Regions from separate parts of the Cupriavidus sp. 2KB_3 genome, predicted to be linked through region 2. Evidence: riboswitches for the same ligand, from Rfam matches in the RefSeq annotation. Region 2 holds a riboswitch; each other region holds the start of a gene.

Region 1 (3,270 bases), on a different contig from region 2:
TGCCAGTTGAACTGGCGGGAACGGGTGCTGAACAGGCTGTCGAACAGGCCGTTCTTGGTGGTCTCGGCGCGGTCCTCGCTCTGGGCGACCTTGAAATGGGTGCGCCAGTCGGGCAGCACCTTGCCGTTGACGAAGGCGGACAGCGTGTACAGCTCGCTATCCATGCGCAGGTCGTCGGTCGGCTTGCCGCTGGTGCTGTCGTACGACAGCTGGCTGTTGGAGTAGTACGCGGCCACGCCGGCGTCCCAGTCCTGGCTGAACTTGTGCTTCACCTGGCCGGAGACGCTCTTGTTCTCGTACGGGTTGTCGGCCGGGTTCGGGCCGATACCCTGCCGGGCGCGCGTGGGGTTGTCGCGATTCCATGCCGCGGCGTCGATCGACGAATAGCCGTCGGTCTTGAAGATCGAGCCGGTGACGTTGAACGAGGTATCGCCCACCTGCCCGCCATAGCCAACGGTGCCCTGGCGCGTGTTGTTGCTGCCGTACTCCACCGAAGCATTGGCCGCCGGGGCCTGGCCGGCGCCGCTCTTGGTGAAAATCTGCACCACGCCGCCGATGGCGTCGGAGCCATACAGGGCCGAGACGTTGCCGCGCACCACCTCGATATGGTCGATCTGGTCCGGCAGGATATTGGCGAGCTGCGCGGTGCCGCCGCTGGCGCCGGCAATGCGCACGCCATCCACCAGGATCAGCACCTGGTTGGAATTGGCGCCGCGCATGAATAGCGTGGTGTTGGCGCCCATGCCGCCCGTGGTGGCAAATTCCACGCCCGCCTGGCCGCGCAGCAGCGAGCGCAGGTCCGGCGACTGGGCATTGACGATGTCTTCCTGGGTGACCACCGTGGTGTGCGGCAGCGCCTCGGTCACGGCCTGCGCGGTGCGCGAGGCGGTGACGACCACCGGGGCGAGCGTCTGGCCAGGGGCGGCGCCGCCCGCATCCGGCGCGGCTTGCGCGTGGACCATGGCGGGCGAGAAAGCGGACGAGAAAACGGCGATGGCCGCCAGGATGGCGGGCACGAGTGGGCGGACCGGCGGCTGTGTCGCGGCGGTCGGCCTGTGGAGCGAGGAACGCATGTTGCTGGATGGATGGAAGCACGGCCGGGCCCGTTCCCCCGCGGGCCATATGGCGAAGTGGCGCGCCGCCGTGTGGAGCGGTGCGCCCGCGTTCAGGCCGGTATCCGGGCTGACGACATCAGGCCGGCCGCCTTCCCGATCGGTGGATCCCCGTCAAATGGCGGGGTGGATCAGTGGCATGCTGGCAGGCCCTTGCGCGGCGCATGGCGCGTGCGCGGTCGCTTACCGTTGCGGGGGCAGCACAGGTTGGCCCAGTGCGCGGCGCGCCCCGGACTCCCTGTTTCCCGTTGAACTGCGGCCCTGTGGGCAGGGTCGCGAGCACCTGGAACGTGCGCGAGTGTAGGCAGTTTCACCGGGGCCGTCAATCTGGCCGACGTGGTGCGGAACCGTCCACTCCGGCACCGTTTGCCCGCACGTTGCGTGACGATCGATGCAACTTCCGGGCGACGCTACAGTCAGAAACGTCTCGTTGACGACGTGGCCGATCCGGCATCGGCTAGAATCCCGAAACCTGACCCACAATCCATCGGACAGACAGGCACTATGCTCAACGAACTCGAACAACTGGCCGCCAAGATCGGGCGCGTGCTGCATCACGCAGACACCCTGGCGGCGGAAAACCAGCGGCTGCGCGCGGAGATCGACCGCCTGCGGGCCGAGGCGAGCCAGTTGCGCACGGACCGCGAAGCCATGGCGGCCGACCGCGAACTGCTCAATATCAAGATCGAGGAAGCCCAGCTGCGCATCCAGTCGATCCTGGACAAGCTGCCCACGGCCAGCGATGCGCGCCAGCTCGATTTGCTGGGTGAAGGCGCCCCGGCCACCGGCACCGACCCCGACGCCAGCGGCGCGCACCCCGCCCCCGGAGAACACGCATGAGCAACAAGCAAGTCGAAGTGAACATCGCGGGGCAGCCCTACCGCTTCGCCATCGCGCCGGATAATGAAGCCGCGCTGCTGGAAGCCGTGGCGCTGGTGGACAACCAGATGAACAAGCTCAAGGGCAACGTCTCCGCCAAGGGCGTGGAGCGCGTGGCCGTGATGGCCGCCATCAGCATTGCCTCGGACCTGCTGGCCATGCGCCGCAAGCAGGAAGAGGACGGGCAGATTCCCGTGGACGCCGTGCGGGCCCGCATCCGCGAGCTGAACGAGCGCGCCGACGAGGCACTGCGGCAGTACGCGCACGTGGGCACCGACCCGCGCGCGCAGGGCTGAAATTGAATAGGCCGAATCTGGCCGGACTTGAAATCACACCGCCTCGGCCGCACATGACAGCGATGTGAAGCCGATGGCGCAATGTCGGATTTGCCCGATGTCCGGTGTTGAAAATGTAACGATGCAACATGCCGAACTTGGTATGCCAGACGACGCGGTGTATAGTGTAGCCAGACTGCACAACGCCTCAACGGTGCAGCATATTGGTCAGGTTATCGCGCCCGGCCGCCGTTTTCATCCCATCCTGTTTCGAAACGGCAAACGTCTGACAACACCCAAGCTGCTCGCAGCGTAAGGTGAATATAAAGTCAGACGTTTGACAGTTTCCCTGCCTGGTTCGTGAGGGTCATAACTCCTTGAACCGATATGCATTGCATGGTGCGGGATTATGTCGTGTGGGCGAGCGCGTCACCGCATTCATAGTCTGGGTTCGCCTGGACTCCCTGAGTGGGTGATGTACCCAAAATACGACTTCCGCAGCCACTCTGAACCTCACTTGGGTTCAGGATGCCGACCCAGCGGCCGAGGCGGGGACCCCTCAGAAGGCGGTGGTTTTTAGAACCACCGCCTTTTTTCTTGATCGACGGACACTGGTATCGTGACGCCACCCGCCGCCAAACCGGGCCAACGCGCCCCCCAGTACTGGCTGATGAAGTCCGAGCCGGACGAAGCCAGCATCGACGATCTTGCCACGCGCGGCACGCTGCCATGGACTGGCGTGCGCAACTACCAGGCGCGCAACTTCATGCGCGACCAGATGCGCATCGGCGATGGCGTGCTGTTCTACCACTCCTCCTGCCCCGAGCCCGGCATCGCCGGACTGGCCGAGGTCTGCTCCCAGCCCTACCCCGATCCCACGCAGTTCGATCCCAAGAGCGATTACTACGACAAGGCCTCGAAGCCCGAGGAACCGCGCTGGTCGCTCGTGGATGTGCGTTTCGTGCGCAAGAGCGCGCTGGTCCCGTTGCCCGCGCTGCGCGAGC
Region 2 (3,270 bases):
CTCGCCCGCACCCTCGCGCTATTCGCCCCGCTGGCGGATTCGCGCGATGCCGTCCGTGCCGCCCGCTGGCGCGCCCATGGCCTGGCGCTGCGCGAGGCGCTGGAGCAGCATGGCTGGGATGGGGCATGGTACCGCCGGGCCACCTACGATGACGGCACGCTGCTGGGCTCGGCGTACAGCGAGGCCTGCCAGATCGATGCCATCGCCCAGTCCTGGTCCGTGCTGTCTGGCGTGGGCGACCCTGCCCGGAGCGCGATGGCGATGGCGTCGCTCGACAACCTCTTGGTCCGCCGCAAGGAAGGGCTTGTGCTGCTGTTCTCGCCGCCGTTCGACGGGGGCGTGGATGACCCCGGTTATCTCAGGGCTTACCCGCCTGGTGTCCGGGAGAACGGCGGCCAGTACAGTCACGCCGCGATGTGGAGCGTGCTGGCCTTCGCGGAACTGGGTGACGCGGACACTGCCGTCGAACTGTTCTCGATGCTCAACCCCATCCACCACGCGCTGACGCCGGCGGCGGTCGATCGCTACAAGGTGGAGCCCTATGTGGTCGCCGCGGATGTCTATTCGGTGGCGCCTCACGTTGGCCGTGGCGGCTGGACGTGGTACACCGGCGCGGCGGGATGGATGCAGCGGGCAGGCATCGAAGGTATCCTCGGCATCCGGCGGGAAGGCGCCTGGCTGCTTGTCGCCCCCCGGATTCCCGGAAGCTGGCCGGGGTTCCAGGCTACCATCGCCCTCGGTGTCGCCCTCGGTGTCGCCCATTACGATATTCGCGTCGAGCGGCGGGGCGCCGGCGATACGGTGTGTACCGCGATGCTTGATGACCTGCCCATCCCCTGTGTCAACGGCGCGGTGCGCGTGCGTGTGGAGGACGGGGAGCATCGTCTGGTTCTTCGCCTCGCTGCCTAACCCCCGGTTACGAGTAGAATGCGCACCGCGGCACTTTCTCAGTGCCGACCGTGATTGCAGGTGCCCGCGATTTTCGTGGGTTAAACGGGAAACAGGTGCGTCGCCCAGCCGCGACCAAGCCTGTGCTGCCCCCGCAACGGTAAGCAGGTTCGAGAATCTGTCATGCCGGTCCATCGGATCGGCGGCCACTGCGCCCGTCTCATGGCGTGGGAAGGCGACGGATTCCCGGGAGCACGTGCTCCCCGCCTGTCAGCCCGGATACCGGCCTGTTGTCATCATCGAAATCCTTTGCACGGGCGGGGTCGTCCGGCTTTACGATGAAATACAACTTGCTCGCGCATTCCGCTGGCCGCCCGCGCTCGGCCCAGACTTCGTCACGTTCCGCACGGGGGCGTCGGCCGCGTGTCCTGGCTGCGTCGCTCGGTGCCATGGCCGGCCTGAATCTTCCCTGTGCGTTCGCACAGGACACCTCCGAATCGCATGACAGGTCTCTGCCGCCGGTGGTCGTCAGCGACGCCGCCTATCCCGGCATGGCGCTCTCGAAACCCGAGTACACGGGCAGCCGCATGGGTCTGACGCCGCTGGAGACACCAGCCAGCGTAGAAGTGCTCAGCGGCGAGACCATTCGCGCGCGGGGCGACCAGAGCGTGCGCGAGGCCGTCACCCGGGCGACCGGCATCACCGGCAATCCATCCCCGGGCAACGGCGGCACCGCGCTCAGCGCGCGCGGCTTCGCCGGCCAGGGCTCGGTCATGCAACTGCTGGACGGCACGCGCATGTATGTGGCCTCCGGCACGGTGACCTTCCCGTTCGATACGTGGTCGGTAGATCGCATCGAGGTGCTGCGCGGTCCCGCATCGGTCATGTATGGCGAGGGGGCGATCGGTGGCGTCGTCAACGTGGTGCAGAAGAAGCCGATCCGCGGCCCCATCGAGAACGAACTCCAGATCACGGGCGGCACGGAGAAGACCGCGCGCGTGGCCTTCGACAGTGGCGGCAAGGTCAACGACAACCTGTCGTACCGTTTTGCCACGGCCTACAACCGGACGGCTGGCTGGGTGGATCGGGGCGATGCCAACAACCTGATGGTGTCGGCGTCCGTCCGGCTGGACGTGAATCCGGACTTCAACCTGACGCTGTCCTATGACGACGGCAGCCAGCATCCGCAGCAATACCTCGGCACGCCACTGGTCAACGGCAGCCTGGACCGCTCGCTGCGCAAGAAGAACTACAACGTGGGCGACGCCGAGATCAGCTATCGCGACCGCTGGACGCGGCTGAATGCCGAATGGACGCCGAATGACCGCGTCACCGTGCGCAACCAGTTCTATTACCTGACCAGCCACCGTCATTGGCGAGACAGCGAGACCTACAGCTACCTGCCGGCCACCGGGCAGGTGCGCCGCACGGACTATCTGGAAATCCTGCACGACCAGGAGCAGGTGGGCAACCGCGCCGACATGACGGTGCGCAGCAAGCTGTTCGGGCTCGATAACACCACCACGGTCGGCGTCGACGTCAACAAGATCAACTTCACCCACTCGAACAACTCGCCCTACGGCGGTGCATCCACGGTACCGGCGCGCGATTTCGATCCGGGCCTGTTCTTCAGCCCGCCGGGCATCGTCACGTCGCCGCGCTTCCGCAGCAACACCACGCAGTACGCGCTGTTCGGCGAGCACCGCATCGCCTTCACGCCGCAGTGGTCGGTCATCGGCGGCGTGCGTTTCGACCATGCCGACCTGACGCGCACCGATCTCCTGGCCGGCTCGGCCTGGGACAAGACCTTCGCCAATACCACATGGCGCGTGGGCACTGTCTACCAGTTCACCCCGAGCCTGGCCGTTTATGCCCAGTACGCCACGGCCACCGACCCGTTAGGCGCGCTGGTCACCACCTCCGACGCCCAGCGCAATTTCAACCTCGCCACCGGCAAGCAGGCGGAAGTGGGCGTGAAGCAGGCGTTCTGGGGTAATCGCGGCGAATGGACCTTCGCGGCCTACGAGATTCGCAAGAACGACCTGCTCTCGCGCGATCCGGCTAACCCGACGATCACCCAGCAGGTGGGCGAGCAGTCGTCGCGCGGGCTGGAGGCATCGGCAAGCGTGGAAGTGCTGCGCGGGTTGCGGCTCGACATCAACGGCACCGTGCTGCGCGCGCGCTATGACGACTTCAACGAATCGGTGGGCGGCGTGCTGGTCTCCCGTGCCGGCAACGTGCCGACCAGCGTGCCGCAGCAGGCCGCCAACGCCTGGCTGACGTGGAACATTATCCCGCAGTGGACGTTCGGCGCGGGCCTGCGCTATGTCGGCGGGCGTTACGCAGACACGGCCAACCGCGTGCGCGTGCCGAGCTATACGA
Region 3 (3,270 bases), on a different contig from region 2:
CGAGGCACCATCGCTGTTGCAGCGAGACGGTATTGACGCGGCGACGGGCGCGCCGGACGGGTGGCGCACGCTGCGAAAGGGTGTCGTCAAGCTGCCGATGGAGCTGGCCGAGGAATGGCTGATCGTTCGGCCGACGCGCGCGGAAGGGGAGCAGGAACATCTGTTCCGGCTGGAGATCGGCGCGACGGATGGCAGTCCGGACACGCCCTATTTTGCGCTGACGATGCGCAATCTCCCCTCAACGCCGGCCGCTTTCACCGAAGCCCAGGCACTGGCCCTCTGGGACGCTGTATCGAAAACCCTCCGCCCCCGCCCGAATGCCTTCTAGCCAACCTTCACGTCGATCTTGTCATACCCCTTGATCCGATACACCGCCATGGAGACCAGCCAGCTCACCACGAACACGCCGATGATCACGTAGCCGAGCATGCCGAACTGCTCGCCGATGCCGGTGATCCATTCCCAAGGCTGGCCGGTCAGCTCCAGTTTGCGGGCGATCAGTGACAGCGCCTGGATGCCGCCGATCACCACGGCCACGAGGATCGAGACCAGCGTGATGGTCATGTTGTAGTACAGCTTGCGGATCGGGCGCGTGAAGGCCCAGCCATAGGCGCGCAGCATCAGCACGCCGTCGGTGGTATCGACCAGCGACATGCCGACCGTGAACAGCACCGGGAAGACCATCACGCTCCAGTACGAGATGCCCTGCGCCGCCTGCCCGGCTGCGATGCCGAACAGCGCCACCTCGGTGGCGGTGTCGAAGCCGATGCCGAACAGGAAGCCCATCGGATACAGGTGCCAGCTACGCGAGGTCATGCGGAACAACGGGCGGAACAGCCGCGCCACCACGCCGTGGCCGGACAGCATCAGGTCCAGGTCCTGGGCGGCGAGGGTGCCGCCGCGCCGAACCTTGCGGAAGGCGCGCCACACCGAGCGCAGGATCAACAGGTTGAAGAAGGCCAGCAGGAACAGGAACGTGGCCGAGACGCTGGTGCCGATCAGCCCGCCAACGTCCTGCATCTCACCGAAGTGAGATTGCAGGAACACGGCGGCGAAGGCGACCCCGATGGACATCAGTGTCACCACCGACGAATGCCCCAGCGAGAAGAAGAAGCCCACGGAGATCGGATAGCGACCCTCCTGCATCAGCTTGCGCGTGACGTTGTCGATGGCCGCGATGTGGTCGGCATCCACGGCGTGGCGCAGCCCCAGCGTATAGGCCAGCACTGCCGACGCCATGAGTACCGGCTGGTGGCGGAACGCGATCCAGGCCCACAGCCAGGCCACGACGTTGGCGAGGATCAGGAACGCATAGAGCGCGGTGACCTTGCGCCGGCTGTCGGCGGGCTGGTCATCGAAAATGCTGGCGAGGAAAGCGAGAAAGGCGGCAAAGGCGCGCAGCCCGGTGACGGCGGCCGGGCGCGAGCGGCCATGGGAATGCGCAGGCGGATGGTGTGTCATCGATAAGCCGGGCGACCCCGCCCGTGCAACAGGGGTGACGATGATGACCACAGGCCGGTATCCGGGCTTGCAGGGCGGGAGGCTGGCTCCCCGGTTTCGCCGCCTTCCCGCGCCTGCCGTGGCGGCGTGGCGCAGTGACTGCCGGTCCGTGGACCGGCATGGCGATTCCTGACCTGCTGACCGTTGCGGGGGCAGCACAGGCTTTGCCATCGGGCGGATCTCCCGGACCACGGCGCACCTGTTTCCCGTTTAACCCACGCCAGGCGCGGGCACCTGCAATCGCTCGCGGCACGCAAAGCCTGTGCCGCAGGCGCGGATTCTACGGGTTGGCGCGCCACATGGAAAGTGACGTCCCCTGCTGCGCCCAAATTGCAGCGGCAGGTAGGCGCGCCCGGTAATCGCTGCAACGTTCTGGCCACTTTCGGGTGCTGAAGCCTTGTCTGGCAAGCCTCGGCGCGGGCTGGCGGCGGCGGGCACCGTTCGTGCTTGGTGCCTGTGATGGGCCCCACATGGACAACCGGAAACCAGTTCCGCCTACTCGAAAACGGGGAGGAATACTTCCCGCGGGTACTGGCGGCCATCGCAGGCGCGCAGCAAAGCGTGCTGCTGGAGACCTTCATCCTGTTCGATGATGAGGTCGGCCAGCCGCTGCGCGACGCGCTGATCGCGGCGGCGCGCCGGGGGGTCAGCGTGGCGTTGACTGTCGACGGCTTCGGCTCGGCCGATCTGTCGCCAGAATTCCTGGCCGGGCTGGTCGAGGCGGGCGTGGTTGTCCGTCTCTTCTCGCCGCGCCGGCGGCTGGTCGGCATGCGTACCAACCTGTTCCGGCGCCTGCATCGCAAGCTCGTTGCCGTGGATGCCAGCGTGGCCTTCGTGGGCGGCATCAACGTCTCGGTACAGCACCTGATCGATTCCGGCCCGCTGGCCAAGCAGGACTACGCGGTCGAAGTACGCGGCCCCGCCGCACGCGAGATCCACGTGTTCCTGCTGGATGCCATCCACGCCGACTCACCGGGCCCGAAGGCGCCGCCCCAGCGCCCGGCACGCCGGATGCGCGAGGCTGGCGCGCTGGCCGGCCCCGGTGCCGCGCTCCTCGTCACGCGCGACAACGACCGGCACCGCCGCGACATCGAGCGCCAATACCTGCTGGCCATCCGTGGCGCGGAGCGCGAGCTGATCATCGCCAACGCCTATTTCCTGCCCGGTTACCGCTTGCTCCAGGCGATCTGCGATGCCGCCCGGCGCGGCGTGGACGTGCAGCTGATCGTCCAGGGCAACCCGGACATGATGTGGGTCAAGCGCACCGTGGACATGCTCTACGCCCACCTGCGCGAGTCCGGCGTGCGCATCTTCGAGTACTGCGAGCGGCCCTTGCATGGCAAGGTTGCCGTGGTCGATGACGACTGGGCGACGGTCGGATCGAGCAATCTCGATCCGCTGAGCCTGTTCCTGAACCTCGAAGCCAACCTCATCATCCGCGACGCGGCCTTTGCCGCCGCACTGAAGCAAAACCTGCGCACGCGCATGGAAAGCAGCTGCCAGGAAGTGCCCGCCACGCCAGACGGCGCGCGCCCGCGCTGGCAGGGCCTGGCCACGGCACTGGTCTTCCACGCGCTGCGGCGTTTCCCGGCCTGGGCGGGATGGCTGCCGGCCCATACGCCGAAGCTGCTCACGCCGACGCTGGACGCGCCGCCGTCCGGCTGGCAAAGCGGTGTGCCCACGCCCCCGCGCGAACAGGACTGCCCATGACGATGATCGCCAAGGCGCGCCGGCGCATCCCCTGGAAAGCCGTCAAACGCGTGGCCGGTG

What was found. Region 2 has a riboswitch for cobalamin ahead of AB4120_RS03345 (TonB-dependent receptor). Riboswitches for the same ligand answer to the same signal wherever they lie in the genome.
Region 1: another riboswitch for cobalamin. It lies ahead of AB4120_RS13165 (TonB-dependent receptor plug domain-containing protein); the one in region 2 lies ahead of AB4120_RS03345 (TonB-dependent receptor).
Region 3: another riboswitch for cobalamin. It lies ahead of AB4120_RS11640 (HoxN/HupN/NixA family nickel/cobalt transporter); the one in region 2 lies ahead of AB4120_RS03345 (TonB-dependent receptor).

Annotation. Positions count from the first base shown of each region.
Region 1 is NZ_JBFRHD010000010.1:143,732-147,001, reverse strand. Features, by position in the region: gene AB4120_RS13165 (TonB-dependent receptor plug domain-containing protein) at 1-1,073, opposite strand, end outside; cobalamin riboswitch at 1,152-1,415, opposite strand; gene AB4120_RS13160 (hypothetical protein) at 1,617-1,952, shown strand; gene AB4120_RS13155 (cell division protein ZapA) at 1,949-2,287, shown strand; gene AB4120_RS13150 (hypothetical protein) at 2,385-2,582, shown strand; RNA gene ssrS (6S RNA) at 2,610-2,825, shown strand; gene AB4120_RS13140 (EVE domain-containing protein) at 2,937-3,270, shown strand, end outside.
Region 2 is NZ_JBFRHD010000003.1:371-3,640, reverse strand. Features, by position in the region: gene AB4120_RS03350 (GH36-type glycosyl hydrolase domain-containing protein) at 1-909, shown strand, start outside; cobalamin riboswitch at 951-1,193, shown strand; gene AB4120_RS03345 (TonB-dependent receptor) at 1,338-3,270, shown strand, end outside.
Region 3 is NZ_JBFRHD010000009.1:40,120-43,389, reverse strand. Features, by position in the region: gene AB4120_RS11645 (T6SS immunity protein Tli4 family protein) at 1-328, shown strand, start outside; gene AB4120_RS11640 (HoxN/HupN/NixA family nickel/cobalt transporter) at 325-1,461, opposite strand; cobalamin riboswitch at 1,497-1,753, opposite strand; gene clsB (cardiolipin synthase ClsB) at 1,960-3,210, shown strand; gene AB4120_RS11630 (lysylphosphatidylglycerol synthase domain-containing protein) at 3,207-3,270, shown strand, end outside.